DNA from 2 places in the Bradyrhizobium sp. LTSPM299 genome. Region 2 is predicted to be linked to the other one. Evidence: riboswitches for the same ligand, from Rfam matches in the RefSeq annotation. Region 2 holds a riboswitch; the other holds the start of a gene.

Region 1 (16,063 bases), on a different contig from region 2:
ACGACTGAGGCGCCAAACACCCAGTGCGGCATGTGCTGGTCCATGATCCAGCCGAACAGCAGCGGGGCAAAGATGCCGCTGAAATTGAAGCCAGTGGAGACGATTCCGAAGGCGCGCCCCGCCGCGCCAGGAGGCGCCGCGTTGCGCACCAGCATGTCGCGCGACGGTGTGATCACGCCGCCGAGGAATCCCGCCACCGTCAGCAACGCCGTCAGCAGTGGCGAGGGCAAGGAAGCGATCGCAATCACCAACATGATCACCGCATTGATGCCGAAGGCTGCGGCCGCGACCTGGCCGTGGCGGTGGGTGCGGTCGGCGAGAAAGCCTCCAGCCAGCACGCCGATGGCGCTGGCGGCAAGAAAGGCGGTCAGCGCGACATTGGCGGTCGCGAGATCGACGCCATAACCGCTCATCAGCGCCACGATGCCGAAATTGCTGATGCCGGCATTCGACAGGCCGAGCAGCATGAAGAAGATCGTCAGCATCATGATGGCGGGCGTCACGATGTTCTGCTTCGGCGCTTCCGCGCCGGCCGCCTTGCGCTCGGCGGCGCTGGTATCGGGCACGCCCATCGCGATCAGCAATAACGCCACCAGCGGCCCGATCGCACCCGCCACGATCAGCGCGCCGAGGCCACCGACCGTCGCGACAAGCGCCAGCATGATCGCGGGCGCGACGGCGCCGCCGAGGAAGCCGGCAAAGGTGTGCACCGAAAACGCTCGGCCCATCCGCGCGTTGTCCATATGCGCGGAAAGAATCGCGTAATCGGCCGGATGATAGACGCTGTTGGCGAGCCCTAGCACCACGGCGCTGACGATCAGCGCGGGATAGCTCAGATGCAGGCCGAGCCCGATCAGCGCACAGCCACCGACGGCAAGGCCGATCAGCAGCACTTTCCGCGCGCCAAAATGGTCGGTGAGATAGCCGATCGGCGCCTGGGTCAGGCCGGAGACCAGGCCGAACGCGGTCAGCGCGAAGCCGAGCTCGATATAGCCGACGCCGAGCTGTTCCTTCAGGAACGGAAACAGCATCGGAAACACGAAGATGTAGAAATGGCTGACCCAATGCGCGATCGAAATCCCCGTTAGCGTGCGCAGCGCGCTGTCGGCTTTCGTTTGCTGCGGTGCAGCCAGAATATCGACCATCTCAGAGAAAACCCTGTTTTTAACAGCCCGGCGGGGCGGGGCGAAAATAGAGGCTGACGGCTAATTGTCCATAAACGCCGGTGCATGGCTGCCCCCGATGCGGGCGCCGAATCGGCCCATGCGGCATCAAAAGGCGGCGACAAAATGCGGCGGCGCGGCGATGATCAGCCATGATCGACGCCAGCAAACCGCTCCGGGTGCTCGTGCCAGAGGGGTCCAGCACCTCCGCCCGCGAGGCGATCACGATCCTCGGGTTGGCCGGCCATCATGTCGAGCTCTGCGATCCCTCCCGCTGGTGCCTGGCGCGCACTTCTCGCTTTGTCCGCAAGTTCCACCATTGCCCCGGGCTGCGCACCGATCCGGCGGGCTTCCTGCGCTTCGTCGAGCGGCTGTTGGCGTCGCAGCATTTCGACGTGCTGCTGCCGACCCACGAACAGGGCTTTTTGTTCGCCCGTGTCGGCGCGCAACTGACATCACGCGTGGCGCTGGCGCTGCCGGATTTCGCCGCCTACCGCACCGTGCACGGCAAGGCCGGCTTCAGCCGGCTGCTCGATCAACTCGGCCTGCCACGACCGCCGACCCGGATCGTGCGGTCCGCCGAAGAGTTGCGCGCGGCGGTGCGGTTCCCATCCGTGGTCAAGACGTCGGTCGGCACCGCCAGCCGCGGCATCTGGTTCGTGCGTGACGCCGGCGATCTCAATCGCGCGCTCGGCGATCTCGAATCGGGCGCGGATTTTGCCGACGAGGTGCTGGTGCAGGATTTCATCGCGGGCACCACCGAGAAGGCGCAGTCGATGTTTTGCCGCGGCAAGATGCTTGGCTTCCACGCCTACCAGCAGGTCGCGGCCGGCATCGGCGGCGGCGAGGCGATCAAGCAGAGCGTCAGCCGGCCCGCCATCCGCGGCTATATCGAGACGATCGGCGCGCATCTCGGCTGGCACGGCGCATTGTCGGTCGATGTCATCATGCCGCTCGACAGCGACACGCCGCTTCTGATCGACTGCAATCCACGGTTGGTCGAGCCGATGAATGCATATCGTGCCGGCACCGATCTCGTCGATCTCTTGCTGCGCGTCTCCCGCGGTGAGATTCCGGCGTCGCTTGGAGAGAGCCGCGCGGGCGTGCGGACGCATCTTGCGATACAGGCGCTGCTCGGCAGTGCGTCACGCGATGGCACGCGGCGCGACATCATCAGGGAATGCGGGCGAATCGTGATGGGCCGTGGTGCCTACCGGGACAGCACCGAGGAACTCACGCCTGTGCGGCTCGATTGGCTCAGCGCCGTGCCGCTGGCAATGACAGCGGTGTTGCTGCTGGGGTCGCCGCGGATCGCCACCCGCCTTGCGCGCGGTGGTTTCGGTGCGCATCTGCTCGATCGCGCGAGTATTCGAGTGATCGAGCGTGAGGATTTTCTGCGCGATGCCTCAACGGGTCGTCCCGGCGAAGGCCGGGACCCATAACCACCGATGCTTGTCGCGAAGTGAAGTGTGGCCCCAGCGTGCCGCCAAACGAACGGCGGTCGCTATGGGTCCCGGCCTGCGCCGGGACGACATCGTGGTTGGGTTTCGCCATCGGCTACCTACAACGGCTCGTCATCATCGCCGGAGCGGTCGCGCTTCGGCGTGGCGATGTCGCCGTCCTCGTAATCGTCGTCAGCCGGTGACGGCGGCGGCGGCTTCTTTGATTTGTCGACGGGCTTGTCGCCGCCTTCGGTCTTTTTCCCGGCTTTGCCCATGCGTTTCCCCTGCGCGTCGCGTGTGATCGCGTCGTGCGATCCTACTCCACTTGCCGGGTATGTGTAATGACGAAGATGCGGCGGGATTGCGGTCCGCCGCATCGTGTTGAGACAGCTCAGAACGTCGCGCCGGCCCGCACCATGTAGGTCCGGCCGGGGAGCGGGTAGGCCGAGAAGCGGCCCGCCGTGAAGCTGCTCGCGATCGCGTAGTCATAGTACAGCGCGTTGAACAGGTTGTTCACGCTGAGCGACCAGAAAAAGTGGTCATATTGCCCGCTGAGCTTGATATCGGCCGTCGCATTGCCAGGGATGCGGCTCTGGGTGTTGGCCTGGTCGTTGTCCATGATACGCGAGCTCCAGGCGCGCAGCGTGCCGTCGAACACCAGATAGTTCTGCCAGATATTCCAGGTCACGCCGACATTGCCGGTGTAGCGGGACACCAGCGGGACGTCGTTGCCGGCGTACATGCCTTCGCGGAAGACGGCGCGGGTGTAGGCCATGCCGCCGCGGAAGGTCACGGTGTCGCTGACCTTGAGCGAGGCGCTGGTCTCTGAGCCGTAGCGGCGGGTCGGATCAAGGTTGACATTGTAGAACAGCACTGGATTGAATTGAATCTCGTTCTCGAGATCCATCACATAGACGGTGGTCTGCACCTGGAAGCGGTTGGTCTTGACCCGGAAGCCGCCCTCGACGTCTTCCGACGTCTGGGTTTTGAGCTGGAAGTTCTGCGGCAGCGGATTGAAGAACGCATCGAACGAGGGACCCGATGCAACGCGTTCGTCGGCGCCGGGTGTGCGGAACGCGCGCGCGGCGCGACCGAATACCGAGAACGTGTCGTCGAATCGATGCTCGACACCGACATGCGCCGCATATTGCGTCTCGCTGCTGTTGAGCGGGGTTGCTTGCGCGTCGAATGCGAAGGGGGCGTTCGGGTCGTAGCGATCCCGCGCCGAGACGTTGGTGTTCTCCACCCGCGCACCATACGAGAAATCGGTGGTCGGCAGCAGCCCGATGGTCTGCTGCCAGTAACCTGCCAGTTGCTGCTGGTCGATGTTGTAGATGTGGTAGGGGTCCACGCCCTGGAAGGCGCCGCGCGACTCACGGAACGTCGTGTCGTAATAGTCGATACCGGTCAGGATCGAGGACGGCAGCCCGAAGGCCGTATTTTTTATGCTGAGGCGCGGCGTGATCGACCAGGTCTGCAGCGCGGCATCGTTGTAGGTCGACGAAAAGCTGATCGTCGGCGTCGAGCCGAAGAAGCCGCTCTGGGTGTCGCGCTGCCGCCAGCCGCCGTCGACGATCAGGTCGACGCCGTTTATCAAGGTCTTGGTGAAGCCGGTGGTGACGCCGGCGGTCTGCTGGTTGCCATAGTCGTACGGCGTGCTGGTACCCCTGCGGTCGGTCGCCAGTTCGTTGAGGCCGATCGATGGATCAACCAACCTGCCCCCGGGGAGGCCGAGCTTCTGATCGCCTCCCGTGACGGTGAGGAACGCGGAGAGGTCGGGGGTCGTGTAATTGATGTTGCCAACGGCGTTGCGCTGGTCGAGCGCATTGTTGGCGCGGTAGCCGTCGGACTTGACGCCGTTGCCATAGAACGAGGTCGACCATGGCCCGGAATTGACCGCGGCCGAGACTTCGGCCATGCGCTGGTTGAACGAGCCGACGCCGCCTTCAGCCTTGATCGACACTGGTGGTCCGCCGACACCGGTCTTGGTGACGATGTTGACCACGCCGCCGACCGCGTTGTCGCCGTAGAGCACGGCGCCGCTGTTGCCGCGGGTGATTTCGATGCGCTCGATCGAATTGAGCGGGATCGTCGAAAGATCGAAACCCGCCAGGTCGATGTCAGTTTGCCGGCGCCCGTTGATGAGAATGAGTACGTTCGGGGCGGCGAAAGCGCCGAATCCGCGGATGTCGACCGACGTCTTGGCGCCGTTCACGCCGCCGTAGAACGACTGCAACTGCACGCCAGGCACCTGCGCGATGATCTCGGACAGTGTGTGCACCGGTGAGTGCGCGATGTCGTCGGCCGTGATCACGGTCGAGGACGCGCCGACAATGGCGGAGAACTGACGTCCGCCGCCGGCTGTGCCACCGGTTCCGGTGCCCGCGCCCGTCGACGGCGTGCTCGTTCCCGTCCCGGTGCCCGTGTTGCTGGTTTGCGTGTCGCCCGGGGCCGGGCGACGCTGAGCCGGTGTCTCGTCAGCGGTCGGTTTGGCACGGGTGAGGTTCTGGTCGCCCGGCTTGGTGACCTCGATGGGGGGGAGCTGATCGGAAGGCGCGACCTGCGGGGCCTGCTGCGCCAGCGCGGAGGTCGCGCCGAGGGCCGGCACGATCATCGTCGACGCAAGAAGCAGCGCGCGGCGCCGCCGGGCTGAAGGGAGTGAAAACATAGTCTGGACCTCGGTCGACGTCAGTGGCACGTCACCGCGAACCAGTTTCACCGCCGTGCCTTGGCACGTCAGGTGAAGCTAATGTCTGTACTCCCCGACCGACATCATCGCGTGTGACCACGGCTGACGGCAGGTCTCCTGGCTCGCGGGTCGTTACCCTTTGTCGCCTTCCCAGGACCGAGTTTCCCAGTGGCATATGACAGAGGATTCACCGCATACAGTTGCGGGGGCAGCCGCGGCCTAGGGGAGTTTCCCCGCACCGCATTCCCTTTTGATCCCAATTCAGGAACCGTCCTGTTCATCTAGGGGGCGGCTGGAAACCGAGTCAATCCCGGCGGAAGTAGGGCAACGGTGGAGGGGGTACGGTTTTTGTCGAGTGTCGCTTGTCTGCCACTGTAATCGCTGTATGAGCATGGCGCGATGAGCGTGCAGGATTTTGCCTTGGCGGCCGAGGTCGCGGCGCGGCGGCGTTTTGGCGCGACCGCGGCGCTCGCCGCGCTCGTGGTTCTGCTGGTGCTGATCTCGCTCGGCATCGGGCCGGTGCGGCTGTCGCCGCTCGCGGTGATTGAGGCGCTGTTCGGCGGGGCTACCGAGGTGGCGCAGGTGATCGTGCGCGAGATCCGCCTGCCGCGCACCATTCTCGCGTTTGCGATCGGCGGCATTTTGGGATTGTCGGGCGCGGCCCTGCAGGGGCTGTTGCGCAATCCGCTGGCCTCGCCGTCGCTGTTCGGCGCGCCGCAATCGGCCGCGTTCGGCGCGGTGCTGGTGATCGCGCTGGGGCTGGCCGACGTGCGCTCCTACGCGCTGCCCGTGGCCGCGATCATCGCGGCCTTCGTTTCGGTGTTCGCGTTGCTGGCGATCGCCGGCCGCAATGCCGGGCTGTTGATCCTGATCCTGTCGGGGTTGGCGATCTCGAGCTTCGCGGGTGCTGCGACCGCACTGGTGATGAACCTCTCCAGCAATCCGTTCGTGGTGCTGGAGATCGCGTTCTGGCTGCTCGGCTCGCTGGAGGACCGCAGCTTCCAGCATGTCGCGCTGGCATTGCCCTTCATTATTGCCGGTGCGGTCATCCTGCTGAGCCAGGCAAGTGCCTTCCGCGCGCTGACGCTCGGCGAAGAAGCCGCGCGGAGCCTCGGCGTCGATGTCGGGCGGCTGCGGCTCCTGGTGATCTCAGGCGTGGCGCTCGGTGTCGGCGGCGCGGTCGCTGTCACAGGCACGATCGGCTTCATCGGCCTGATCGCGCCGCATCTGATGCGCCCGGTGATCGGCCACGATCCGGCGCGCCTGCTGGTGCCGAGCGCGCTCGCCGGTTCTGCGCTGTTGCTCGCGGCCGACATCGCGGTTCGTATCATCCCCTCGACTTCGGACATCAAGGTCGGCGTGCTGACGTCGATCATTGGCGTGCCGTTCTTCCTCTATCTGATCATGCGCGAGCGCCGCGCGCTCGGCGGAGGCGTGGCATGACGCTGCTCTCCGCAACCGGCCTCAATGCCTCGCTCGGCAAAAGGAAGGTCCTGCACGACATCTCGCTGTCGCTGTCACCAGGCCATCTGGTTGCGCTGGTCGGCCCGAACGGCGCCGGCAAGACAACGTTGCTGCGTGCGCTGGCCGGGCTGATCCCGTCCGATGGCGAGATCAGGATTGGCGGTGACGCGCTGTCCTCGCTGTCGCTGCGCGAGCGTGCCAAACGCTTCGCCTATCTGCCGCAGGGTCACATGGTGCATTGGCCGCTGCCGGCGCGCGACATCGTTGCGCTCGGGCGCTATCCGCATGGCGCGACCGATCCGGCGCGACTGTCGCCCAGGGATATGGACGCGGTGTTGCGGGCGATGCAGGCGGTTGACGTGACGGCGTTCGGCGATCGCCGCGTCACCGAACTCTCCGGCGGCGAACGCAGCCGCGTCGCGCTGGCCCGCGTGCTGGCGGTGGAAGCGCCGGTGATTCTCGCCGACGAGCCGACCGCGTCGCTCGATCCACGCCACCAGATCGACGTGATGCAGAATTTGCGCAACGTCGCCGACAAGGGCGTGCTGGTGATCGTGGTCACCCACGATCTCGGGCTTGCCGCGCGCTTTGCCGATCAGGTGCTGGTGCTCTCGGAGGGACGGCTGGCCGCGCAGGGCGTGCCGATGGAGGCGCTGTCGGAAGCCGTGATGGCTAACGTGTTCCGGATCAGCGCCTATCGCGCCGAATATCAAAGCGAGGCCGTCATCGTGCCATGGGCGGATGTTTGATGCGCGGGTGGCTCGCAGCGCTCGCCGTTGCCGCCTGGGCGCTGTCGTGCAGCACATCGCAGGCGGCCGGACCGCGCATCGTCTCGATGAATGTTTGCAGCGACCAGTTGCTGCTGTCGCTGGCCGATCCGGACCAGATCCTCGGCCTCAGCAAATTCTCGCGCGATGCTTGGCAATCCTGGGCAGCCGGCGAGGCGCGGCGCTATCCGATTCTGTCCGGCGGGGCCGAGGACGTGCTGGTCGTCAGGCCCGATATTGTCGTGGTCAGCCTGTTCGACAAGCGCACGACGCGCGATCTGCTCAAGGCCAAGGGGCTGCATCTCGTCGAGTTCACGGTGCCGCGCACGCTGGACGAGGTGAAGGACCAGATCCGCGAGATGGGCGACGTAATCCAGCACCCGGATCGCGCGAGCGCCGAGATCGCGCGCCTCGATGCCGCGATGGCCCGCGCGCGGGCTGCGGTGACCGATCATCATTATAGCGTGCTGCCGCTGGCGCGGCGCGGCTGGGTGTCCGGCGCGGACAGCCTGGTCAGCTCGCTGCTGACACAAACCGGCCTGGTCAATGCCGCCGGCGAACTCGGTCTGGATTCGGGTGGATTTGCCTCATTGGAGGCGATCGTGAAGCTGCGGCCGGATTTCATCCTGGTGTCGGAGGCGGGCGATCGCGCCGAGGATGATGGCCGCGCCTTCCTGCTGCATCCCGCACTGGAGCGCTTCTATCCACCCGACAAGCGCATCGTGCTGCCGGAGCGGCTGACCGTATGCGGTGGTGTGATGCTGGCGGATGCGCTGGACCGGCTGACGGCGGAGTTGAAACGGGTGGGGCGGTGATTATTGCCGGTCATTCCGGGTTGGTGCGTTCGCACCAGACCCGGAATCTCGAGATTCCGGGTTCGATGCTACGCATCGCCCCGGAATGACGGGGACCTACCCCCGCACCACGGGCCCACCGGCCTTCTTCCAGGCGTCGATGCCGCCTTCGATATGCGCAGTATTCGCAAGGCCCGCCTTCTTCGCGGCGGCCACGGCCATCGCCGAGCGTTCGCCGAAGGCGCAGAAGAACACGACGCGGCGGCCGGTTGCGGCGGCGACCTCGCGCAGCATGCCGCCGGGCCGCAGGTTGTCGCAGATCGCAGGATAGGGTGCGTGCAGCGCGCCGGGGAGCATGCCGTGTTTTGTTCGTTCGCCGCTCTCGCGCAGATCCACCAGCAGGATGTCGGGCCGGCCGAGGCTGGCGATGGCGTCGCATGCTGACAGCGCGAGGCCTTCCCTGGCGAGCTCGTCCTGGTGCAGGCCGACATGCATATTGGCCGGCAACACGACGTCCATCAGCTTCGGGTTCGGCAGATTGAGGTTGTTCATCAGCTCGACATAGTCGTCGATCGATTTGACCTGCAGCCGCGGATTGTAGCGCTTCTCCTCGCCGATGGTGGAGACGGTGTCGCCCTTGTAGTCATGCGCGGGGAATACCATCGTCTCCTCGGGCAGCTTCAGGAGGCGATTGAATATCGAATCATATTGCGCCCGCGCGCTGCCGTTCTGGAAATCGGTGCGGCCGGTGCCGCGGATCAACAGCGTGTCGCCGGTGAACACGCGATCGCCCATCAAATAGCTGTAGGAATCGTCGGTGTGGCCGGGCGTGTACATCGCCTCCAGGCACAGGCCCTCGATCGTCACCCTGTCGCCGTCGGCGACGCGCATCGACACCACGTCGGCCTTGCTCTGTTCGCCCATGATGGTGATGCATTGGGTGCGGTCGCGCAGCTCGGCAAGTCCCGTGACGTGATCGGCGTGCAGATGGGTGTCGACCGCCTTGACCAGCCGCAGGTCGAGCTCCTGCAGCAGCTTGCAGTAGCGGTCGGCTTTCTCCAGCACGGGATCGAGGATCAGCGCCTCGCCGCCGGCCCGGCTGGCGAGCAGATAGCTGTAGGTGCCGGAAACGCTATCGAAGAGCTGACGAAAGATCATGGCGGCTGCCGCGTGCTCAATTGAGTCTCGCGGAGGATATTATTCTATAATCCGGTCACTCTCAAATGATATTCATCTCCAAAATAAGGGTAACTCGAAGACAATGTCCTCCGGTCAGGGCCGGACGTAGCTCCAGCCCTGCTCCTGCAGTTCCATCAGATGGACCACCCCTGACGGAACGATAGTGGCGTCCGGCACCACCGAAATCGCGTGGCCCTCGGCCTTTTCCATGCCCTGCTTGGTGTTGTTGCAGGCGGAAAACTGGATCTTGCCGGGGAAGACCATGTCCTTGAGCCGCCTGATGCGGTCCTGCACCGGTGACGTGTCGCTGCGCAGCATGTGCAGCCCGGGGCCGTAGGCGACGATGTCGATGTCCACGTCCTCGTTTTTCGCGCGGTAATATTCGATGACGTTGGTGGCATTGTTGAGCGCGAGATTCATCACCTGCGGGTCGTTCTGGTCGACCTGGATCGCGACGTGATGCGGCTTGTCGGCGGCAAGTGCGCCGGTTGCGAGCACGAGTGAGAGTGCTGCAGCGGCAGCAAGACGGCGAAGCATGACGAAACTCCTCAGGGACGAACCAGCGTGTAGCCGTTCTCGGTCAGCAGCAGGATCTGCGCGACGCCGACCTGCACCGGTGTGGCGGCGGGAATGTAATCCGGCCGCTTGCCGGTCTCGCGCTCGATGGTGTCGACGGTGTTGAGGCAGATGTCGACCCGTGCGCCCTGCGCGACCAGGCTTTCGACCAGCTTGCGGCTCGGATTATCAGGCTTGAGCAGCTCGATGCCCGGGCCGAAGGCGACGATCTCGATCGCGACTTTATCTGGATCGTAGTGCTTCATCAGATTGTTGGCGACGCTGATGACGAGGCCCTGCTTTCTGGAATCGCTGTCGGAGAGCTGCAGCACGATCTTGTGCTCGGCGAACGGCTTGTCCTGGAGCAATGGTGCCTGCTGGGCGCGGGCGACCGGCGCCGCGAACGCTATCAACGCGAAGCAAAGCGCGGTGGTGGTTAAGCGCCGCATCATCCGTGCCTCGCAATGCCAGGATTGTCCTCGACGCCCCTGAGCGTCACGGCCGGTTCGTCACGGTTCGGCGGCCGGCCGGCGCGCAGATGTTTTGCGACGACATCCCACACGGGCGCGCCGCTTTGTTCGTTGACAGAGGCCCAACCCGCCACCTTGTAGCTCTTGCCGGATTCGAGTGTCTTGCCGTTCGCGAGCTTGAGTTCGGAGATACGTTTTCCGACGGCTTCCGCTGGCGTGCAGCTGTAGGCGAGGCCGCCGGCGCGGACCATGTCACCGCCCTGCTGGTAATAGGGATCGGCGTTGAACAGATTGTCGCAGACGTCTTCCAGCACGTCCTTGATCTGGGCGCCGGTCATGGCGGAAACGTAAGTCTCGGGATAGGTGATCGCGGTTTCCGACAGCACATCTTCCATGGTCAGTGGCTGGCCGGCCAGCGTGGTGAGGCCCCAGCGGAAACCGGGCGACAGCGCGATCTCGGCATTGAGCTCGTTGAGCAGCGCGTCGCAGATCAACTGATCGACGGTGCCGGAGAAATTGCCGCGGCGGTAGAGCAGGCGGTCGGCGGAGGCGAGCTTGTCGCTCCAGTCGTCGGCATGCGGCTCGCGCATTTTGTCGATCAGCGCCTGCATCGCCGGATCGGGCTTCAGCAGCTCCGAGAACACCGGCAGCAGCTTGTAGCGGACGTTGGCGACCTTGCCCTTGGCGAGGTCGAGATCGAGCACGCCGAGGAATTTGCCGTTCGAGCCGGCGTTGGTAACCAGCGTGATACCGCCGGCATTGGTCACCGTGATCGGCAGCGGAATCGCATCATGGGTGTGACCGCCGAGGATCACGTCGATGCCGGTGACGCGGCTCGCAAGCTTGAGGTCGACATCCATGCCGTTGTGCGACAGCAGGATCACCGCCTCGACGTGATCATTGTTGCGGTGGCCGTCGACGAGCTTCTGCAACTCCTCTTCGCGGATGCCGAATGTCCAGTCCGGCGTGAAGCGCTTGGGATGCGCGATCGGCACGTAGGGAAAGGCCTGGCCGATGATCGCGATGCGATGGCCGCCGATCTCCTTGATCGTGGACGGCTGGAAGACGCGGCGTGCGGCCGGATCGAACGCCTTGGCGTCGTTGAAGGCTGCTTCCTCGGTCAGGAACACGTTCTGCGCCAGGAACTCGCCCTTGAAGCGGGCGAGATTGTCGCGCAGCGCCGGTTCGCCATAGGTGAATTCCCAATGGCCGGTCATTGCTTCGATGCCGAGCAGATTCGCGGCCTCGACCATGTCGGCGCCCTTCATGACATTGGACAGGCCAGTGCCCTGCCAGAGGTCGCCGCCATCGAGCAGCAGCGCGCGGCGCTCGCCGACATCGGCACGCAGTCTGTCGATCAGCGTCTTCAGATGCGCAAAGCCGCCGAGCTTGCCGAAGCGGCCGGCGGCCTTCTCGAATCCGGCGCAGGTGAAAGCATAGGCATCGGCGCTGTCGGGCCGGATGCCAAAGCGGTCGAGGAACGCCTTGCCGACCAGATGCGGCGGCTGGCCGGTCATCGCACCGACTCCGAGATTGACGCTCGGCTCGCGGAACAACACCGGCCGGAGCTGCGCATGGGTATCCGTCATGTGCAGGATGCGCGCATTGCCGAAGCGCTCGAGATCGTAGACGCCGCTCGTCTCGGCACTGTGGGCAAGCCGCGGCAGGCCGGCCGTCAGCGTTGCGGCTGCTGTTGCTCTCAGGAAATCCCGGCGGCGGATTCTCATCACTCTCCCAGCATTTGGTTTAAGGCCACGCGGGCGGTGGTAGGGCTCTCTCCCCCACAAGGGGGGAGGGAACCCTTTCGCCGGTGCCTCCCTGACTCCCGCGCATCCCTCAGCGAATTTCCATGTCTTTCCAGCGTTCCTTTTCGCTGGTGGCCTGGAAGATCGATGCCTTTGCCAATGCTTCGGCTTCCTTGGCCTGCGCGATCGCGCCATCAAAGTCGCCGGCGTCGCCGGCCTTTTTCGCCGCTGACAGTGTCGAGGCCGTCGTGGTCCACTGGTTGCGCAGGGCGCCGGCTTCCTTGTTGGCGGCATCAGCCGCGGCATAGGCCGCCTTGTAGTCGGCCTCGGAGGCAGCGAATGCGCTCGCGCCGTTCGTAATCAGCAGCACCGAAGCTGCAAACACTCTCATGATCGTCATGGCCGCGCTCCCGGGCCGGAGATCGGCAGTCCATTGCTGACATAGGACAGGTAATATTCGAGATTGCGATACTCGTCGTCCTGCGGATCGAGCGGCACGCCGCGGATCTGGCTGTTGCAGGTGGTGAAGCGGCGGCTGGTGGTGCCCATGCCCGACCATTCCGAGCGATAGATCGGCATCGCGTTCAGAATCCCGAGCGCCGGCGCCAGCACCTCGGCGCGGATCCGCTCGCCCGGGCTTTGCACGTGGCAGGTCGCGCAGGAGAAGTTGAGCTGACCGCGGCGGGTGTAGAAATATTCCTTGCCCTTCTGGTAGGCGTCCAGCGCGCGCGGATCGTTCGGAATCTTGATGTCCATCGGCTTGCCGCGCGAGGTAAAGGCCATATAGGCGGTGAGTGCCGCCATGTCGTCCTTCACATAAGAGAACGGCGCCTCGCCATTGGCCTCGCGGCAGCGATTCAGCGCGAGCTCGAGCGTGACGACCTTGCCTTCTTTCTCGTCAAAGTAAGGATAGGTCTGGCGGATGGCGATGCCCTGGTTCGGGAAGCAGTCCGCGTAGGTTTTGCCGTTCTTGAACGGCTTCGAAAACATCTCCTTGCCGGCCTCGAGCGAGAACTCGTAGGGCGGGAAGTCCTCTTTCTCGACCCACTGCTTGTGCAGGTCCTCATTCATCGAATACGGACCGTTGACGAAATCCTCAGGCTTCAGCTTGGGATATTTGTCGGTGAAGAATTTCTGGAACACCGCCTTGTCGGTGACGGGATCGATGCTGTCGGCCGCACGCCCAGCCGGCGCAAACGCCAGCATGCCGAGCGCAAGCACGGCCGCGGACGCACGGATGGTCGAACCCAGCATCATTGAATCTTCGCCGTGGTGGTGTCGGTGGCGCCCTTGCTGTCGACCCAGCTGATCTTGAGATCGTCGCCCTTCTTGCCACCCTTGAATGCGAACTTCACATAAGGGTCCTTGGAGACCGCCGGCCCCCAGTCGGCGACGAACACCGGCTTGCCATCATATTCGAAGGTCAGCTCCTGGATGAAATGCGGCGGGACCAGGTTGCCCTGCGCATCCTTGACGAAGCCGGAGTCCATCGGATGCTGGATCAGCGCCTGCACCTCGGTGGTGTCGCCGTTTGCGGTCGCGCGCACACGAATGCTTGAAGCCATCGGACACTTCCCTGTTTGAGTTCAGCCGCCGCAGCCGCCGACGGTGACCTTGACTTCCTTGGTGGTGCTGTAGAGCTTGCCGCCCGCCTCGACGATCGCGGTGACGTTGGTGGTCTTGGCCATCTTCAGGCGATTGGCGACGCTCGGCAGCGTGCCCGCCGGGATCTTGTAGCTGGCCGCCAGCGCGTTCGGATTTTCTGCGACCAGGAATGAGATCGAGGTTACGTCGGAGAGCGTCGTCGTGACCGAGATCGGCACGACAGCGCCGTTCTCGGCGATTTCAGGCGCATCCATCTTTACCTTGTCGGATGGTTCGGCGGTCCTGCCATAGAGCGCCTTGATCGCGTCGGCCTCGCTCTTCTGCTTGAATGCGTCCTCTGGATATTTGTCGTTCGCGGCCGCCAGCGCCCGCGGGACGTCGAAGGGCATGACGCCGAGGCCGATCAGCGCGGTGACGCCGATGCCCTTCAGCACCAGGCGGCGCGTTTCGGAAAACTCCCTGGTCGTGGTGCTCATTCCAAAAATCTCCTCAAGCGACCGTCGCGGCGTCACAGTGTTTGCAGGAAATCCACCACCGCGCTGATCTCCTGCTCGGACAAAATCCGGTTTCGTCCGAACGGCGGCATCACGGTCAGCGGGTTGCGTTTGGTTTCGTCGGTGACGATCGCGATCAGATCGTCGCGGCTGTATTTGGCCTTGAGGCCGGTCAGCTCCGGGCCGATCGTCCCGGGCAGGTCGCCGCCCTTGATCACATGGCAGGTCAGGCAATTGCCCTTGCCGCGGTCGAAGGCGAGCTTTTGGCCCTCGGCGGCCGATTGGGCCTGCGCTGGGCCGGCCACTGCTGCGCCTGCCAGCAGCGCCAGGATGAGGGCCGGCTTGGAGAAGTTGGCGATCAAAGGCGTTTCCCGGGCTTATGTCTCGATGATCCCTTCGCAATATAGAAGGTGGAAAGCACAAAGGCCACCGGCTGGCAATGTGCAGAATGGCAGTGGGGACGCGGGTTGTCCGTGTACGCAAAATCATACCTGTCACCCCCGCGCAGCGGCTTTGCCGCTGTCGCTGGAGGAGGCCGCTTCTTCAGCGGCCCTCGAAGGGTCGACGGCCCGGTCGCTGGCCGTGCATCCTTCGAGACGGCCGCGTTGCGGCGTCCTCAGGATGACGGGTTAGATAGTGTCGCCATGCCGGTTCCGCTTTTGCCCAATGTCGCTGCGCGGTCTACAACCGGCCGACCAGAGGAGATTGCGGTGGCGGAATTTGTGGTGGAGTTCGGCAAGGATGGCAGCCCGATCGAGGCGGACGGGCGGCTCGATGCCGCCGCGTTCCACCGCAACCATCAGCCGATCTGGGCCGTGCTGAACGGCTTCCTCGCCGGTCAATCCGGCGACGTGCTGGAGGCCGGCAGTGGCACCGGCCAGCATGTCGTGCATTTCGCAGGCCATACGCCCGACATCATTTGGTGGCCGAGCGACCTCCACGCCGCGCATCTCAGAAGCATCGAAGCCTGGCGCGCGCATACAGGCCTTGCCAACATCCGGCCGCCGCAGCGGATCGATCTGTCCGATCCGGCGTGGTCGCCCGCGCCATCCGATGGCCGCGGTCCGGACAAACTGCTTGCGATCTTCTGCGCCAACGTGATCCACATCGCGCCGTGGCCTGTCGCGGAGGGTCTGTTCGCCGGCGCCGCGCGTCATTTGCGCGCTGACGGGCGGCTGTTCCTCTATGGTCCGTTCAAGCGCGACGGCAAGCACACCGCGCTCGGCAACGCGGTGTTCGACACCTCGTTGCGCGACCGCGATCCGGAATGGGGCGTGCGCGACATTGCCGATATCGAGACGCTTGCGGAGCGCGTCGGCCTGAAGCTGGCCGGCACCTTCGATCTGCCCGCCAACAACATGATCCTGATGTTCGTTCGGAGCTAGTCTAGAGCGTTTTCGAGCGAAAGCCCGTCCCGGACTTGATCCGGGATGGACACCGGTTCGCGTGAAGAAAGCGCGTCAAAACAAGAATCCTGCGCTCAGGCCTCGGTATCGGCCCATCCGATCTTGTCCTTCAGGAAGGTGTAGCCGAGCGCGATGAAGGCGGCGCGCTCCTTGTTGTCCTTGCCGTAGCCATGGCCTCCGGCTGCCGGTTCGTAGAGATAGGTCTCGTAGCCCATCGCTTGCAGCTTGGCCGTCATCTTGCGCGCGTGGCCGGGATGAACGCGGTCGTCGCGCTTTGTGGTGGCAATCAG
Region 2 (16,063 bases):
CCTCTTCCTTCATCCAGTTCGACAGGCAGTTGCGGCAGAAGCCCGCCAGGTTCATCAGATCGATATTCTGGACGTCGGTCCGGTTGCGCAGATGGTTGACCAGACGCTGGAAAACTGCTGCTTCGAGTTCTGTTCTGGTTTTGTCGTCAATGCTCATTGCCGTCATCCCGGTGTGTGATCAGCACCATATTGATATCAGGTGGGAATTGTCACAGATTTTGCCACATCGGCGCGCAAAACGGGGCCCAATCGGGCGCTTGCGCCAGCATCCCATCACGTGGGAAATGCGCTCTCCTCCCGTCGACAGTTCCCACCGGGCACGCGAAATCCTCAATGGTTTGATATAGCTTCGCCGCATGACTGCATCAGATTCTCCCCCCTCAGCTCGCCGCGCGCCCCGCCTGACCATCGCCGGCATGGTGCCGATGCTGGCGCTCGTCGCAGCATGCCTGTGTGCGAGCCCAGCGGCGGCCGATTTCCGACTGTGCAACAACACCTCGAGCCGGGTCGGGATCGCGCTCGGCTACAAGGATGCCGAGGGCTGGACCACCGAAGGGTGGTGGAACGTGTCTTCGCGCGCCTGCGAAACGCTGCTGCGCGGCAATCTGGTCGCGCGGTTTTACTATATCTACGCACTGGACTATGACCGCGGCGGCGAATGGTCCGGCCAGGCGTTCATGTGCTCGCGCGACAAGGAATTCACCATCAAGGGCACCGAGAATTGCCTCGCGCGGGGCTTTGACCGCACCGGCTACTTCGAGGTCGACACCGGCGAGCAGCGAGCATGGACCGTCCAACTGACCGAAGCCAACGAACAACAGCCGCAGAAACTGCCGGGAATGCCGGGCGGAGTGGGCCCAGGCGGCCCCGGAACGATGCCGGGCCTGCCCAATCCACCGGGCGCAACGCCTCCGGGCGCGTCGGGCCTACCACCAGCCGCAACGCCCGGAAACAAACAATGAGACGCCTCCGCCGCATCAAGATCCTTGCAACGCTTGGCCCTGCCTCGTCGGACAGCACGATGATCCGCAAGCTGTTCGAGGCCGGCGCCGACCTGTTCCGCATCAACATGAGTCACACCTCGCACGACAAGATGCGGGAATTGGTCAACACCATCCGCAATGTCGAATCGAGCTATGGCCGGCCGATCGGCATCCTGGTCGACCTGCAGGGACCAAAGCTGCGCGTCGGCGCATTCGCCGGAGGTTCGACCCAGCTCAACAACGGCCAGACCTTCATCCTCGATTCCGACAAGACGCCGGGCGACAACAGCCGCGTCCAGCTTCCGCATCCGGAGATCCTCGCCGCGCTCCGGCCCGGCCACGCGCTGCTGCTCGACGACGGCAAGGTGCGGCTGATTGCGGAAGAAACTTCGCCCGAACGTGCGGTGACGCGCGTGGTGATCGGCGGCAGGATGTCGGATCGCAAGGGCGTCAGCCTGCCCGACACCGATCTGCCGGTCTCGGCGATGACGCCGAAGGACCGCGCCGATCTGGAGGCCGCGCTACCGACCGGCATCGACTGGGTCGCGCTGTCCTTCGTGCAGCGGGCCGAAGATGTGCTCGAAGCCAAGAAGATCATCCGCGGCCGCGCCGCCGTGATGGCCAAGATCGAGAAGCCCCAGGCGATCGACCGCCTCCCGGAAATCATCGAGGCCTCGGACGCGCTGATGGTGGCGCGCGGCGATCTCGGCGTCGAGTTGCCGCTGGAGCGCGTGCCGAGCCTGCAAAAACAGATGACCCGGATGGCACGCCGCGCCGGCAAGCCGGTCGTGATCGCAACGCAAATGCTGGAATCGATGATCCAGGCACCGGTGCCGACGCGCGCCGAGGTCTCCGACGTCGCCACCGCCGTTTACGAAGGTGCCGACGCCATCATGCTCTCGGCAGAATCGGCCGCCGGCAAATTCCCGGTGGAAGCGGTTTCGACCATGAATCGCATCGGCGAGGAAGTGGAGCGCGACCCGAACTATCGCGGCGTGATCAACGCGCAGCGCGTCGATCCTGAACCGACGGCCGGCGACGCCATTGCCGACGCGGCGCGGCAGATTGCCGAGACGCTCGATCTCTCCGCGATCATCTGCTGGACATCCTCGGGTTCGACCGCGATCCGTGTGGCGCGTGAGCGGCCCAAGGTACCCGTGGTTGCGATCACGCCAAATATCGAGACCGGCCGAAAGCTTTCTGTCGTGTGGGGCGTGCATTGCGTGGTCGCCGAGGACGCTCACGATCTCGACGACATGGTCAACCGCGCCGGCTCGATCGCGTTCAGGGACGGTTTCTCGAAGGCCGGCCAGCGCGTCATCATCGTCGCCGGCGTGCCGCTGCGCGCGCCCGGCACCACCAACATGCTGCGCATCGCCTCGGTAGGACCGAACGGCGACGCGGAGATATGACGGCGTTCCGGGCACGCGCGTGCGCGTGACCCGGAACGGTAGCGTTTCTCGAGCGATTAACTCTGCAACGTTGCGTCGAGCGTGATATTGGTGTTGAGCAGTTTCGACACCGGACACCCGGCCTTGGCCTTAGCCGCCAATTCCTGAAATGCCGCGGCGTCAGCGCCGGGAATCTTGGCCGTCAGCGCCAGATGCACCGAGGTGATGGCAAAGCCGTCGCCGACCTTCTCAAGTGTCACGTCAGCCTTGGTTTCCATGTGTTCGGCCGTGAGCTTGGCTTCACCCAGGATCAGCGACAGGGCCATCGTGAAGCAGGCGGCATGGGCCGCGCCGATCAGTTCTTCGGGGTTCGAGCCCGGCTTGCCTTCGAAGCGGCTGGCGAAGCCGTAGGGATAATCGGTCAGCGCACCGCTTTTGGTCGAGATCGCGCCTTTGCCGTCCTTGATGCCGCCCTGCCATTTGGCTGAGCCATGGGTCGTCGTCATGCGTTGCTCCGTGAGGTTGGATGAACCCAGCCCAAAAGCTACAACGCCAATGCGACAGAATATGTTCGCCGCGTTCTTAAGCCCCGACCAGCGCCTTCGCGGGGGTCGTTGCCTGCACGACGAGGCCACGCGCGCGCGCATCCATCACGCCGACGGCGCGCAGCGCGAGCAGCGTCACGGTCTGCACCGCATCGCGCTGCTTCACGGGGTCGTCGAGATTGGCTGGCGCCAGCGGGCCGACCAGCGCCTCGTGCAGCGCGCCGAGCAATGCCGTCGCCGCCAGCGCCGTATCCTGGGCCGGCAAATGGCCGGCACGCACCGCGGCGTCGATCCGCGCGGCGAGCTCGCCGGAAATATCGCGACGGCTGGCGAGACGTGAGGCGTTAACGTCAACATCGACCGGCTCAGCCAGGATGCCCCAGGCGAGCTTGCGTTGCGACAACACATGGACTGCGATGGTCGTCACGGAGGCAGCCAATGCCGATGACGGCCCGGGCGCCCCATCCGCGGCACGGCGGATCGCTGCGAGTTCATCGCGCGAGACGTCCGCGATCAGCTCCGAGATCAGTTCGGCCTTGGACGGGAAATAGCGATAGACGGTCCCGGCCGCGACATTGGCCCGAACCGCGACCGGCGCGATCTGGACCGCCGCCATGCCACCATCGGCCGCCGCGTCCCGCGCCGCGGACAGAATTGCGCTGCGCCGGGCAGCCAGTCGTTTCACGACTTGATGAGTTCGCCGATAGACCATGGCGTTGCCGTCCCCCACCGCGCGCTCGGCCGGCGCCCACCGGCAGAACGCACGAATCTTCAATGTTTTGAGCGACAGATCCCGCAGTCGCTGCAAGAAGTGAACAACTATTCAGACCGAAACACAAGGTGGAATTGTAAGGATTTTGCGACAGCTTGGATTCTCATTGCCGCGATAAGCGGCGTGCTGCTGCTCGCGGTCCTGTTCGTAGATTTCTCGCTCGAGCCCGTCGCCTTCGGCGTGATGAGCGGAATGGCCGGCGAATTCGCGCTGATGGTCTATCTGTATTTCTGGGCGCTCGGATCGGCTGCCGACCCGAGATTGCTATTTGGCCTCGGCGCTCGCCCAGCTGCTGTTGATCATGACGATCATGGGACCGCTCACCTATGTGGCGCTCGCAATCAACAGGGCCGCTGCAGGATCACACCTTCCAGGCAATCGATCGCGCCATGGTAAATCACGATCTAAGACGATTGCTCGATATCGAGATAATTGTTCCGGCACGGCCACGCAATTCCCGGCCGATCGGCTGATCCTTCGATCACTTGCGTCCCACATGGCCCGGCACATCGGATTGGCACATCCGCGGACACGGTCGCAGCCGCGGCACGTGGCATGCGAAGTTTACCCGAATTTATAGGAAATCATGGTCCTGTACGGCGGCGTCGCACCCGAATTTGTCCGCGGTCAAACCAAGAAAAGGTCCATGTCGATCTCCATCACCAGCAGCGTGACGAACCGAAGCATGGCTCGAGGGCTGGTACCGCTCTGCGCCGGCGCCGGCGTCTATCTGTTCTTCCTGTCCGCAGGCGAGATCCTGCTGCGCGACTCCGACTCGATGTGGCAGATCCGGATCGGGCAGTGGATCCTCGACAACGGGGCCATGCCTTACACGGACGTGTTCTCGTTCACTCGCTTTGGCGAGCCTTGGATCTCGAGCTCATGGCTGTCGCAGGTGCTCTATGCGATCAGCTACGGGCCGGGCGATTGGGCCGGCCCGGTGATCCTGTCTTCGATCGCGGTCGGAGCAACCATCACGATCTTCCTCTATCTGCTGAGCCCATATTTCGACCCGGCCCGCGCGATCCTGATCGCGGCTCTGGCGCTGCTGGAATCGGCGTCTCACTTCTTCGCGCGGCCTCACGTGCTGGCGCTGCCGTTCCTGCTGGCCTTCATCGGCGGGCTGATGGTGGCCGCGGATCGTCGCACCCATCCATCGTGGTGGCTGCTGCCGCTGATGGCGATATGGGCCAATCTGCACGGCGGCTTCGTGTTCGGCCTGGCGTTGATCGGCCCGATCGGCCTGGAGGCGCTCTGGAGCGCCGAGCCAAGCCGCAGGCTTCAGCTTGCCGTGCGCTGGGGGCTGTTCGGCCTGGCCGCGCTGGTTGCGAGCTGCCTGACGCCGTATGGCTGGAATACGCCGATGGGTGCGCTGAAGATTCTCAGCCTCGGCAAGCTGCTGTCGCTGATCTGGGAATGGATGCCGGTCGACTTCAGCAAGTTCACCTTTTTTGAAGCCACACTGCTCACGCTGATCGGCGTCGCCTTCTATCGCAAGCTGACGCTCTCGGTGCCGCGGATCCTGCTGCTGGTCGGACTGATCTGGATGGCCATCTCACATGTCCGCAACATCGAGGTGTTCGCGTTCCTGGCCCCGCTCGTTCTGGCCAAGCCGATCGCCGAACAATGGGGAACCGCCGAGGCGGGCGGATCCGCGATCGAGGAGGCCCGGTCGGCCCCGCTTATCACCATCCTTGCAACAGTGGCGATCATTGCGGGCGGATGGACGTCGACGAAAATCTTCGTCGCGCAGCATCCCTTTATGTTCCTTCCGAGCGTAACTCCCGTTGCGGCGGTCGATCTGCTCCAGAAGCGGCACGCGCAACGCATCTTCAGCACCGCGCCGTTCGGCGGCTATATGGTCAGCCGCGACATGAAGGTATTCATCGACGGTCGCGCCGAATTGTACGGCGAGCAGTTCGTGCTCGCTTATTTCGACGCGACCGAAGCCCGCAACGTCGGCCAGTTGCTGGGCCTGCTCGACAAATATCAGATCGATGCGACGCTGCTGAACCCGACGTCACCAGCGGGTTATGCGCTGGATCACGTCAAGGGCTGGAAGCGGCTGTACAAGGACGACTTCGCCGTCATCCACGTCCGATCGGATGAGACCAAAACGAGCGCCCTTCCCGCCGCGGAGAGCTCGAACTGATCGCGGAAGGCGCGCCGTCTTCAGACGGCGCGCGAGCGTTTCACTCCCAGTTCAACGCGCCGCCGTTCTGGTATTCGATCACGCGCGTCTCGAAGAAGTTCTTCTCCTTCTTCAGATCCATCGCTTCCGACATCCAGGGAAACGGATTCTCCGCCTCCGCGAATACCGGCGCCAGACCGATTTGTGCACAGCGCCTGTTAGCGATGAAGTGCATGTATTGCTCGCACAATGCGGCGTTCAACCCGAGGAAGCCGCGCGGCATGGTATCGCGGCCATAAGATGCCTCGAGCTCCGCGGCCTCGCGGATCATGCCGCCGACTTCGTCCTGGAATGCCGACGTCCACAGATGCGGATTCTCGATCTTGATCTGGTTGATCACGTCGATGCCGAAATTCAGGTGAATGCTCTCGTCGCGCAGGATGTATTGATACTGCTCGGCGATCCCGACCATCTTGTTGCGACGGCCGAGCGAGAGGATCTGCGCGAAGCCGGTGTAGAACCACATGCCTTCGAAGATCACGTAGAAGGCGACGAGGTCGCGCAGGAACGCCTGATCGGAAGCGGGTGTGCCGGTCTTGAAATCGGGATCGTCGAGATGCTGGGTATGCCTGATCGCCCACGCCGCCTTGTCGGTGATCGCAGGTACCTCGCGGTACATGTTGAACAGCTCGCCCTCGTCGAGGCCGAGGCTTTCGACGATGTACTGGAAGGTGTGGGTGTGCACCGCCTCCTCGAAGGACTGGCGCAGCAGATATTGCCGGCACTCCGGATTGGTGAGGTGACGGTAGATCGCCAGCACGATGTTGTTGGCAACCAGGCTTTCGGAAGCCGCGAAGAAGCCGAGATTGCGCTTGATGGCACGGCGTTCGTCCTCGGTGAGGCCGTCGCGTGATTTCCACAGCGCGATGTCGGCCTGCATCGAGACCTCGGTCGGCATCCAGTGATTGTTGCAGCCGGCGAGGTATTTCTCCCACGCCCATTTGTACTTCAGCGGGAGCAGCTGATTGACGTCGGCGCGGCAATTGATCATCCGCTTCTCGTCGACCGAGACGCGGCCGCCGCGGCGATCGATCGCGCCGAGGCCAGTCGCGTCAGCAGGAGCGGCAGGCGCAGCCGCAAAAGCCGGCGGCGCGACAAAAGCCTGCGGCGCTTGCAGTGCCTGCGGCGCTTGCCGCAGGGTGGTCTGGGTTTCTGACCAGTCGAGCATCATCTTGTCCTTATTTTTCGCTTACTGGCAGGCTTCGCATTCGGGATTGTCGATCGAGCAGGCGATCGCTCCCGACAAGTCCGGCGCCGGCGACATCAGCGTCACCGACGAGACCGCATTGAGCTTGCCGTCGGTGCCCTTCAGCGTCGACTTCTCGACATGCGTCGCGCTGCGCGAGCGCAGATAGTAGGTTGTCTTCAGACCGCGCGACCACGCCAGGCGATAGAGCGAATCGAGCTTCTTGCCGGACGGATTGGCGATGTAGAGGTTGAGCGACTGCGCCTGGTCAATCCACTTCTGCCGGCGTGAGGCCGCCTCGACCAGCCAGCTGGAGTCGATCTCGAAGGCGGTCGCGTAGAGGGCCTTGAGGTCGTCCGGGATGCGGTCGATGGTGCCGACGCTGCCGTCGAAATATTTGAGGTCGTTGACCATCACCTCATCCCACAGCCCGCGCGCCTTGAGATCGCGCACCAGGAACTCGTTCACGACCGTGAAGTCGCCCGACATGTTGGATTTGACGTAGAGGTTCTGGTAGGCGGGCTCGATCGACTGCGCGACGCCGCAGATGTTGGAGATCGTCGCCGTCGGCGCGATCGCCATCACGTTCGAATTGCGCATGCCGACCGAGGTGACGCGCCCGCGCAAGGCTGCCCAGTCGCGGGTGCTGGAGCGGTCCATATCGAGGCCGCCACGGGCGTCGGCGACAAACTCGATCGAATCGATCGGCAGGATGCCCTGGCTCCACAGCGAGCCGTCGAACGAGGGATAGCGCCCGCGTTCGGCGGCGAGATCGACCGAGGCCGAAATCGCGTAGTAGGAGATCGCCTCCATGCTGGTGTCGGCGAAGGTCACAGCGGCATCCGACGCCACCGCGATCCGCAACGCCTGCAACGCGTCCTGGAAGCCCATCAGGCCGAGACCGACCGGGCGGTGCCGCAGGTTGGAACGGCGCGCTTCCGGGATGGTGTAGAAGTTGATGTCGATGACGTTATCGAGCATCCGCATCGCCGTCGTGACGGTCTTCTTCAGCCTGATCTCGTTGAGCCGGCCGTCCTGAATGTGATTGAGCAGATTGATCGAGCCGAGATTGCAGACCGCAGTCTCGTCGTCGGACGTGTTGAGCGTGATCTCGGTGCACAGGTTCGAGGAGTGGATCACGCCAGCATGGCGCTGCGGCGAGCGCAGATTGCAGGGATCCTTGAAGGTGATCCAGGGATGACCGGTTTCGAACAGCATGGTCAGCATCTTGCGCCAGAGGTCGACGGCGCGGACCTGCTTGAACACCCGCATCTCGCCGCGCGCAGCCTTGGCTTCATAGTGCGCATAGCGCTCGGCAAACGGCTTGCCGTAGAGGTCGTGGAGGTCGGGCGTCTCGTCCGGCGAGAACAGCGTCCATTCGCCGTCGGTTTCGATGCGCTGCATGAACAGGTCAGGCACCCAGTTCGCCGTGTTCATGTCGTGGGTGCGGCGGCGGTCGTCGCCGGTGTTCTTGCGCAAATCGAGGAATTCCTCGATGTCGACGTGCCAGGTCTCGAGATAGGCGCAGACTGCGCCCTTGCGCTTGCCGCCCTGGTTGACGGCGATCGCGGTATCGTTGGCGACTTTCAGGAACGGCACTACGCCCTGGCTTTCGCCATTGGTGCCCTTGATGTGCGCGCCGAGCCCGCGGACGCGCGTCCAGTCGTTGCCGAGCCCGCCGGAATATTTCGCCAGCAGCGCGTTGTCCTTGACCGACTTGAAGATGCCGTCGAGGTCATCGGCCACGGTGGTGAGGAAGCACGACGACAGCTGCGGCCGCAGCGTGCCGGAATTGAACAATGTCGGCGTCGAGGCCATGAAGTCGAACGACGACAGCAGATCGTAGAACTCGATCGCGCGGGCCTCGCGGTCGATCTCGCGCGAGGCAAGTCCCATGGCGACGCGCATGAAGAAGGCCTGCGGCAACTCGATGCGGTTGTTACGGACGTGCAGGAAATAACGATCGTACAGCGTCTGCAGCCCGAGGAACTGGAACGACAGATCGCGCTCGGGCTTCAGCGCCGCGGCGAGCCGCGCCAGGTCGAAGCGGCCGAGGTCGGCGTCAAGCAGCTCGGCCTTGATGCCGGTCTTGATATAGGCCGGGAAATACTCGGCATAGCGCACGGCCATGTCGGCCTGCGACGCGTTGGTCGGTACGTCGTGGACGTAGGACAGCACCTCGGTGCGGAGCTTGTCGAGCAACAGGCGGGCGCTGACATAAGCATAGTTCGGCTCCTGCTCGACCAGCGTGCGCGCGGCCATCACGGAGGCCTGCGCCAGTTCGTCCTGGCTGATGCCGTCATAGACGTTGCGCTGGGTCTCGGCGATAACGGGCGCGGCGTCGACGCCGTCGAGCCCGGCGCAGGCCTCGTTGACGATCAGCGCAAGCCGCGCCTGGTCGAGCGGCACTTTGGTGCCATCAAGCCGTGTGACATGGATCGTCGGCCCGGCTACGGGCTTCGCAACCTTCGCCGCGTCCTGCTCGGCGCGCTGCCGGGTGCGTTCATCGCGGTACAGCACATAGGCGCGCGCGACCTTGTGGTGCTCGCTGCGCATCAGCGCCAGCTCGACCTGGTCCTGCACATCCTCAATATGGAAGGTACGGCCCTCGCTTATCCGGCGCGCCAGCGCGCCGACGACCTCGGCGGTGAGCTGCTCGACGATCTCGTGGACGCGGCGTGATGCTGCTGCGGTATGCCCCTCGACCGCCAGGAACGCCTTGGTCATCGCCACCGAAATCTTGCTGGCGTCGAATCTCGACACCGTACCGTTGCGGCGAATCACCTGCATCGGAAGCTCGGCGTCCGGCGCGGCAAGCGATTCCGGACGCAGGAGGATGAGCGGCGCTGGCTTAACTTCGCGATCGAGAGAGAGTGACATCGTGCAGACCCCATGCATGTTTTGTTGGGGCTGGATGTCGAGGGGACGCCGCATCAACCGGCGGCAACGCGCCGGCATGGCAATGCAAGCGACCGCCGGGACACCCCGCCCGTGGACGTAGATTCGGTGTCCCGGCAGGTCTCCTGGCTTGCAGGTCGCTGTTGCTCCCTCGTCTTCCCAATGCGGTGTCGCATCAGTGACTTAACAGGGCGGGAACAACTCACTGCTTACAGTTGCGGGGGCAGCGCCGGATTTTTACGGGTCTACCCGTAGTTCACCGACTTCCCTCTTAGCCACCAAATCTAGGGATATGGCGGACCGTGACGCCTATATCTGGTGTGATTTGAGGACGGGTGTCAACGGCCCGAACCGCTTCAGTGAAAAATTTTTGAAATCTGATCGGCAGCCCTGTGGGAATCGGTGGGTAAGTCGGGTCAAGCCCGCGTGTGTTGACGCGCCCATCATGTTGTCGATAAGTGGGCGCGTCGTGGTTCTTCGAGAGGCACTTTCTTTCGAAGCTAAGAGGGAAGCCGGTGTAACGCCGGCGCTGCCCCCGCAACTGTAAGCGGTGAGCCACCGTTCAACTTCAGCCACTGAAGCGAAAGCTTTGGGAAGGCCGGAACGGTAGCTGAGACCCGTGAGCCAGGAGACCTGCCTCGACAACATACACGTCCACGGGCGGGGTGTCCCGGTGGTGCGGTTGCGACCCCGCACGCGCACTCCGTGTTTGCGGAGTCCAGACGTGTCACTACGGCCTTTGCCCCCAACTTTTGGGGTTAAGCCAATGTCTTCTACAATCTCTTCACTTGCCGTTGCCACGCTCGGAACGCCGCGAATCGGCCCGCGCCGCGAACTCAAGGTCGCGCTGGAAAGCTTCTGGTCCGGCACATCAAACCAACCGGCTCTGATCGAGACCGGTATCGGGCTGCGCGCCGCCAACTGGGCGCGGCAGAAGAAGCTCGGCGTGTCGGTGATTCCGTCGAACGATTTCTCGTTCTACGATCAGGTGCTCGACACCTCGGTCATGGTCGGCGCGATTCCCGAAGTCTACGGCTGGACCGGCGGCGCGGTGCCGCTCGCGACTTATTTCGCGATGGCGCGCGGCGCGGAAGGCCACGCACATGACCCTGCCTGCAGCCATGCCCATCACGGCCACGGTCACGGCGTTCCGGCGCAGGAAATGACCAAGTGGTTCGACACCAACTACCACTACATGGTGCCGGAACTGTCGAAGGATCAGCAATTCAGCCTCGCCTCACGCAAGCCGATCGAGGAATACCAGGAAGCCAAGGCGCTGGGCTATCAGACCCGGCCGGTGCTGGTCGGTCCGGTCACGTTCCTGAAGCTCGCCAAGAGCAAGGATGCCGGCCCCGACACTTTGTCGCTGCTGGACCGGCTGCTGCCGGTTTATATCGAGGTCCTGCGCGAGCTCGCCAAAAGCGGCGCCGAGTGGGTGCAGATCGATGAGCCCTGCCTGGTGCTCGATCTCGACGATGCGGCGCGTAGCGCGCTGCGCCATGCCTATGCGGAGATCGCCAAGGCGGTGCCGCAGGTCAAGATCATGCTGGCCAGCTATTTCGGCAGCCTGGGTGAGAATCGCGACACCGCCTTCGCGCTTCCGGTCGCCGGCCTGCATCTCGACCTCGTGCGCGCGCCCGAACAGCTCGACGACCTCGCTCGGTTGCCCGCCGATCGTGTCGTATCGCTCGGCGTGATCGACGGCCGCAACATCTGGCGCGCCGATTTGGGCAAGATCCTCGACCGGCTCGAGCCTGTGATCGCAAAGCTCGGCAAGGACAGCGTGCAGATCGCGCCCTCCTGCTCGCTGCTGCACGTTCCAATCGATCTCGGGTTAGAGGCCAAGCTCGACGCCGAAGTGAAGAGCTGGCTCGCCTTCTCCGTGCAGAAGATGGAGGAACTGGCAGCGCTGGGTAGCGCGCTTGCCGGCGGCCGCGGTCCGGTCGAGACCACCCTGAAGGCCTCGGATGCGGCCGCAGCCGCACGCAAAATCTCGCCGCGGATTCACGACGCCAAGGTCGCGCAGCGTCTCGCTAGCGTCGATGCAGCGATGCGCCGCCGCGCCAGCGCGTTCGGAGAACGTGCCGGCACGCAGCATGCGCGTTTCAACCTGCCCTCGTTCCCGACCACGACGATCGGCTCGTTCCCGCAGACACCGGAGATCCGAAAGGCGCGCGCGGCCCATGCCAAGGGCGGGCTAAGCGATGCCAACTACAAGACCTTCCTGCAGGAGCAGACCGCGCTGGCCGTGCGCTGGCAGGAAACCATCGGCCTCGACGTCCTCGTCCATGGCGAGTTCGAGCGTAACGACATGGTGCAGTATTTCGGCGAGCAGCTGTCGGGCTTCGTCTTCACCGAGAACGCCTGGGTGCAGTCCTACGGCTCGCGCTATGTCAGGCCGCCGATCCTGTTCGGTGACGTGTCACGTCCGAAGCCGATGACGGTCGAATGGTGGCTGTACGCGCAGTCGCTGACCAAGCGGCCGATGAAGGCGATGCTGACCGGACCGGTCACCATCCTGAACTGGTCCTTCGTTCGCGACGACATCCCGCGCAGCGAAGCCTGCCGGCAGATCGCATTCGCGATCCGCGATGAGGTCGGCGACCTCGAGACCGCCAGCGCCGGCATGATCCAGATCGACGAGGCGGCTCTGCGCGAAGGCCTGCCGCTGCGCCGCTCCGAGTGGACAACCTATCTCGACTGGGCCGTGGAGTGCTTCCGCATCTGCTCGTCCGGCGTTCGCGACGAGACCCAGATCCACACCCACATGTGCTACTCCGAGTTCAACGACATCATCGACGCAATCGGTGCGATGGACGCGGATGTGATCTCGATCGAGACGTCACGCTCGAAGATGGAGCTGCTCGACGCCTTCCGGAACTACCGCTATCCGAACGAGATCGGGCCGGGTGTCTATGACATCCACTCGCCGCGCGTGCCCGAGGTCACGGAGATGACCGAGCTGCTCAAGCTCGCCCGGCAACGGCTGTCCGATGCCCAGCTCTGGATCAATCCGGATTGCGGCCTGAAGACCCGCAAATGGGAAGAGGTCCGGCCCGCCCTCGTCAACATGGTCGCCGCCGCCCGCGAACTCCGCGAGCTGGCGTAGCGCAACTCCCGCCTGCCCCGTTCAACCCCGCATATCGAGAGAGACGTCATGCGCTTCTGGATCGAATGCACGAGGTTTGCAACGGGGCAGGCCATTCACATCAACATCGCGCTGGTCGGCTCGATGTGGCGCGACGGCGAGCGCACCGTGCTCGCCCTCGTCGGCGGCGACGGACAGACGATCGAGCTGAGTGAAACGCCGGAGCAGATTCTGGAACGGCATTTCGGGGCGATGAGAACGGCGTAAGCCAGCAACTACTTCGTCATTGCGAGCCAACGGGGCGCGCGTTCGCGCGACCCGTTGGCTCGCAATGACGCAACAGATTCAATTCCCCGTCTGCAGGTCGCCAAACCGGTCCCAATTCTTGCCGTTGAAGCGCATGAACTGCATCTGCTCGACCGGCACATGGTCGGTCGGCGAGGTGTTGATCCTGATGCCCGGCAGCAGCATCGGCAATTCCAGGTCCTTGATCGAATAGGCCTGCTTCAGGATGTTCTCGGTCGACAGATCATTGCCGCAGGCCTTCAGCACGGCCTCCAGCGCCATCGCGCTGTTATAGGCGTTGACGTAGTTGGTGTCGTGCTGGTCTGCGTCCGGCACGTATTTGGTCATGAATTCGCGCCAACCCTTCATGCCGGCATCGTCCTTCCAGGCGGGATCGTCGGGGTCCTTCACATAGGCTGTGGAAATAATGCCGGTGCCTGCCTCGACGCCGGCAGGCTGCATCACGGTCGAAATCCAGACCGCGGTATTGGAGAGGAAAATCATCGGTCGCCAGCCGATCTCATAGGCTTTCCGGATCGACTGCGCCGCGAATTTCGGCGTCGCCGCGATCACGAAGACGTCGGCGTTCGACGCCTTCAGCTTGACGATCTGCGAGTCGATCGTCGGGTCTGATATCTCGTAGGTCGCACCGGTGACAAGAGCGTCATATTTCTCGCCGAGCACGTCCTTCAAGCCGGCGAGATAATCGCGACCGTAATCATCGTTCTGCGAGATCACGGCGAATGTCGCGTTCGGATTCTTCGCCAGCGCATAGCGTGCATAAAGCCGCGCCTCGTAGCGGAACGGCGCCTGCACCCCCATCACGGCCTGCGGAAATTGCGCGATGTCGCCGAATTTCGAGGCGCCGGAAGCCAGGAACAGCTGCGGGATGTTCTTGCCCTGCAGGTATTTTGCGATCGCGGTGTTATGCGCGGTGCCGATCGAGGAGAAGATCAGCGCGACCTCGTCGCTCTCGACCAGACGGCGGGTCTGCTCCACCGTCTTCGGCGGCGCGTAGGAATCGTCGAGCGAGATCAAATTGACCTTGCGCCCATTGATGCCACCGCGTTCGTTGACCATCTTGAAATAGCCGGCCTCACCTTTGCCCAGCGCACCGAACGCCGACACCGGCCCGCTATAGGGCATGGTCTGGCCGATCCTGATTTCGGTTGCGGTGACGCCGCGCATCTCGGCGGCGACGGAAGCGGCAGGCAGCAGCAGGAATGAAACGGCGGCAAGCGCGCCAAATGCCTTACGCATCGGCTTCCCCTCCCCTGATTCTTTCACCGCGCTTCTTGGGACGCGGCCGTGCCGTTAACCGGCCGAGCAGAGGATGCCACGGCGCCCTAATGGACGCCAATCATAATCATGATGCTTTATAAGCAATGATGAGCGGCGGCTATTTCGATGCCTTGTCGCGCTCCTTGACGGGAATCACGAACTTCAGCCCCGACCAGACTTCATCAACGGCGCAGACCTTGATGTCGACGAGACCAGCCGCAAGCCCGGTCTCACGCACCACTACATCGGTGAGATCGGTCGTGACGCCCGAGCTCTTCTTCGGCCACGACACCCAGATCATGCCCTCAGGCGCGATCGCTTGCCGATAGCGGCGTAGCTTGACGGCGAGCCCCTTAGCCTCGACCGCGAACAGATGCACGGCATCGAGCGGCCCGTTCGCGGTCGTTGCCATCCGCACATCGGCGGGCAGTTCACCGACGACGTCGCGATAGGCAACGGACAAACCGTCCACAAAAATGCAAAAGCCCGGCTTGAGGCCGAGCTTCTGCACAATCGATTTGCCGGAAGTGCCGGCCATGGCTGTGGGCGCTTAAGCCTGCGGCTGCGGCTCCAGGCCGGGGTCCGGATCGGGACGCGGGCGCGGCTTGCCGGCCGGCGGTACAGCGGACGCGCGCGGCGTCGACGGCTCCAGAACCGACTCACGGTTCGGCTTCTTGCCTTTGAGCAGATCCTGAATCTCGTCGCCAGACAGCGTCTCGAATTCGAGCAGGCCCTTTGCGAGAGCTTCAAGGTCGGCGCGCTTCTCAGTGAGGATCCGCGTCGCTTCGTTGTAGCCTTCTTCCACAAAGCGCCGGATCTCGTTGTCGATCTTCTGAACCGTCGCCTCCGACGCGTTCTGGGTTCGCGACACCGACATCCCGAGGAACACCTCGTCCTGGTTTTCGCCATAGGAGACGGTGCCAAGCGCCTCGGAGAGGCCCCAGCGCGTCACCATCATGCGAGCTAGGCGTGTTGCCTGCTCGATGTCGGAGGACGCACCCGAGGTGACCTTTTCGCGGCCGAAGATCAGCTCTTCGGCGACACGGCCGCCCATCATGATGGCGAGACGCGAGGTCATCTGCTCCAGCGACATCGACAGCTTGTCGCGCTCAGGCAGCTGCATCACCATGCCCAGCGCACGGCCGCGCGGAATGATGGTCGCCTTGTGGATCGGATCGGTCGCGACGACGTTGAGGCCGACGATGGCGTGGCCGCCTTCGTGATAGGCGGTCAGCATCTTCTCTTCTTCCGTCATCACCAGCGACTTGCGCTCGGCGCCCATCATGACCTTGTCCTTGGCCTCTTCGAACTCGGACTGGGTCACCATGCGCTTGTTGCGACGCGCCGCGGTCAGCGCCGCCTCGTTGACGAGGTTCATCAGATCGGCGCCGGAGAAACCGGGGGTGCCGCGCGCGATGGTCTTGAGGTTGATATCCGGCGCCA

The links. Region 2 has a riboswitch for cobalamin ahead of UP10_RS27055 (ribonucleoside-diphosphate reductase subunit alpha). Riboswitches for the same ligand answer to the same signal wherever they lie in the genome.
Region 1: another riboswitch for cobalamin. It lies ahead of UP10_RS30260 (TonB-dependent receptor); the one in region 2 lies ahead of UP10_RS27055 (ribonucleoside-diphosphate reductase subunit alpha).

The regions. Positions count from the first base shown of each region.
Region 1 is NZ_JYMU01000058.1:239,996-256,058, reverse strand. It holds gene UP10_RS30270 (MFS transporter) at 1-1,145, opposite strand, end outside; gene UP10_RS30265 (ATP-grasp domain-containing protein) at 1,316-2,605, shown strand; gene UP10_RS45460 (hypothetical protein) at 2,725-2,880, opposite strand; gene UP10_RS30260 (TonB-dependent receptor) at 2,997-5,273, opposite strand; cobalamin riboswitch at 5,385-5,582, opposite strand; gene UP10_RS30255 (FecCD family ABC transporter permease) at 5,694-6,737, shown strand; gene UP10_RS30250 (ABC transporter ATP-binding protein) at 6,734-7,507, shown strand; gene UP10_RS30245 (ABC transporter substrate-binding protein) at 7,507-8,340, shown strand; gene UP10_RS30240 (MBL fold metallo-hydrolase) at 8,437-9,477, opposite strand; gene UP10_RS30235 (DsrE family protein) at 9,592-10,035, opposite strand; gene UP10_RS30230 (DsrE family protein) at 10,047-10,505, opposite strand; gene soxB (thiosulfohydrolase SoxB) at 10,502-12,250, opposite strand; gene UP10_RS30220 (hypothetical protein) at 12,360-12,659, opposite strand; gene soxA (sulfur oxidation c-type cytochrome SoxA) at 12,665-13,474, opposite strand; gene soxZ (thiosulfate oxidation carrier complex protein SoxZ) at 13,522-13,833, opposite strand; gene soxY (thiosulfate oxidation carrier protein SoxY) at 13,855-14,349, opposite strand; gene soxX (sulfur oxidation c-type cytochrome SoxX) at 14,382-14,699, opposite strand; gene UP10_RS30195 (DUF938 domain-containing protein) at 15,078-15,752, shown strand; gene UP10_RS30190 (prolyl oligopeptidase family serine peptidase) at 15,848-16,063, opposite strand, start outside.
Region 2 is NZ_JYMU01000050.1:151,679-167,741, forward strand. It holds gene UP10_RS27015 (DUF1244 domain-containing protein) at 1-157, opposite strand, end outside; gene UP10_RS27020 (DUF1036 domain-containing protein) at 417-962, shown strand; gene pyk (pyruvate kinase) at 959-2,395, shown strand; gene UP10_RS27030 (OsmC family protein) at 2,452-2,880, opposite strand; gene UP10_RS27035 (TetR/AcrR family transcriptional regulator) at 2,957-3,631, opposite strand; gene UP10_RS45440 (hypothetical protein) at 3,611-4,087, shown strand; gene UP10_RS27045 (hypothetical protein) at 4,338-5,843, shown strand; gene UP10_RS27050 (ribonucleotide-diphosphate reductase subunit beta) at 5,884-7,050, opposite strand; gene UP10_RS27055 (ribonucleoside-diphosphate reductase subunit alpha) at 7,072-9,948, opposite strand; cobalamin riboswitch at 10,065-10,286, opposite strand; cobalamin riboswitch at 10,420-10,621, shown strand; gene metE (5-methyltetrahydropteroyltriglutamate--homocysteine S-methyltransferase) at 10,733-13,075, shown strand; gene UP10_RS27065 (hypothetical protein) at 13,124-13,321, shown strand; gene UP10_RS27070 (ABC transporter substrate-binding protein) at 13,400-14,599, opposite strand; gene UP10_RS27075 (DUF3052 family protein) at 14,739-15,158, opposite strand; gene ftsH (ATP-dependent zinc metalloprotease FtsH) at 15,171-16,063, opposite strand, start outside.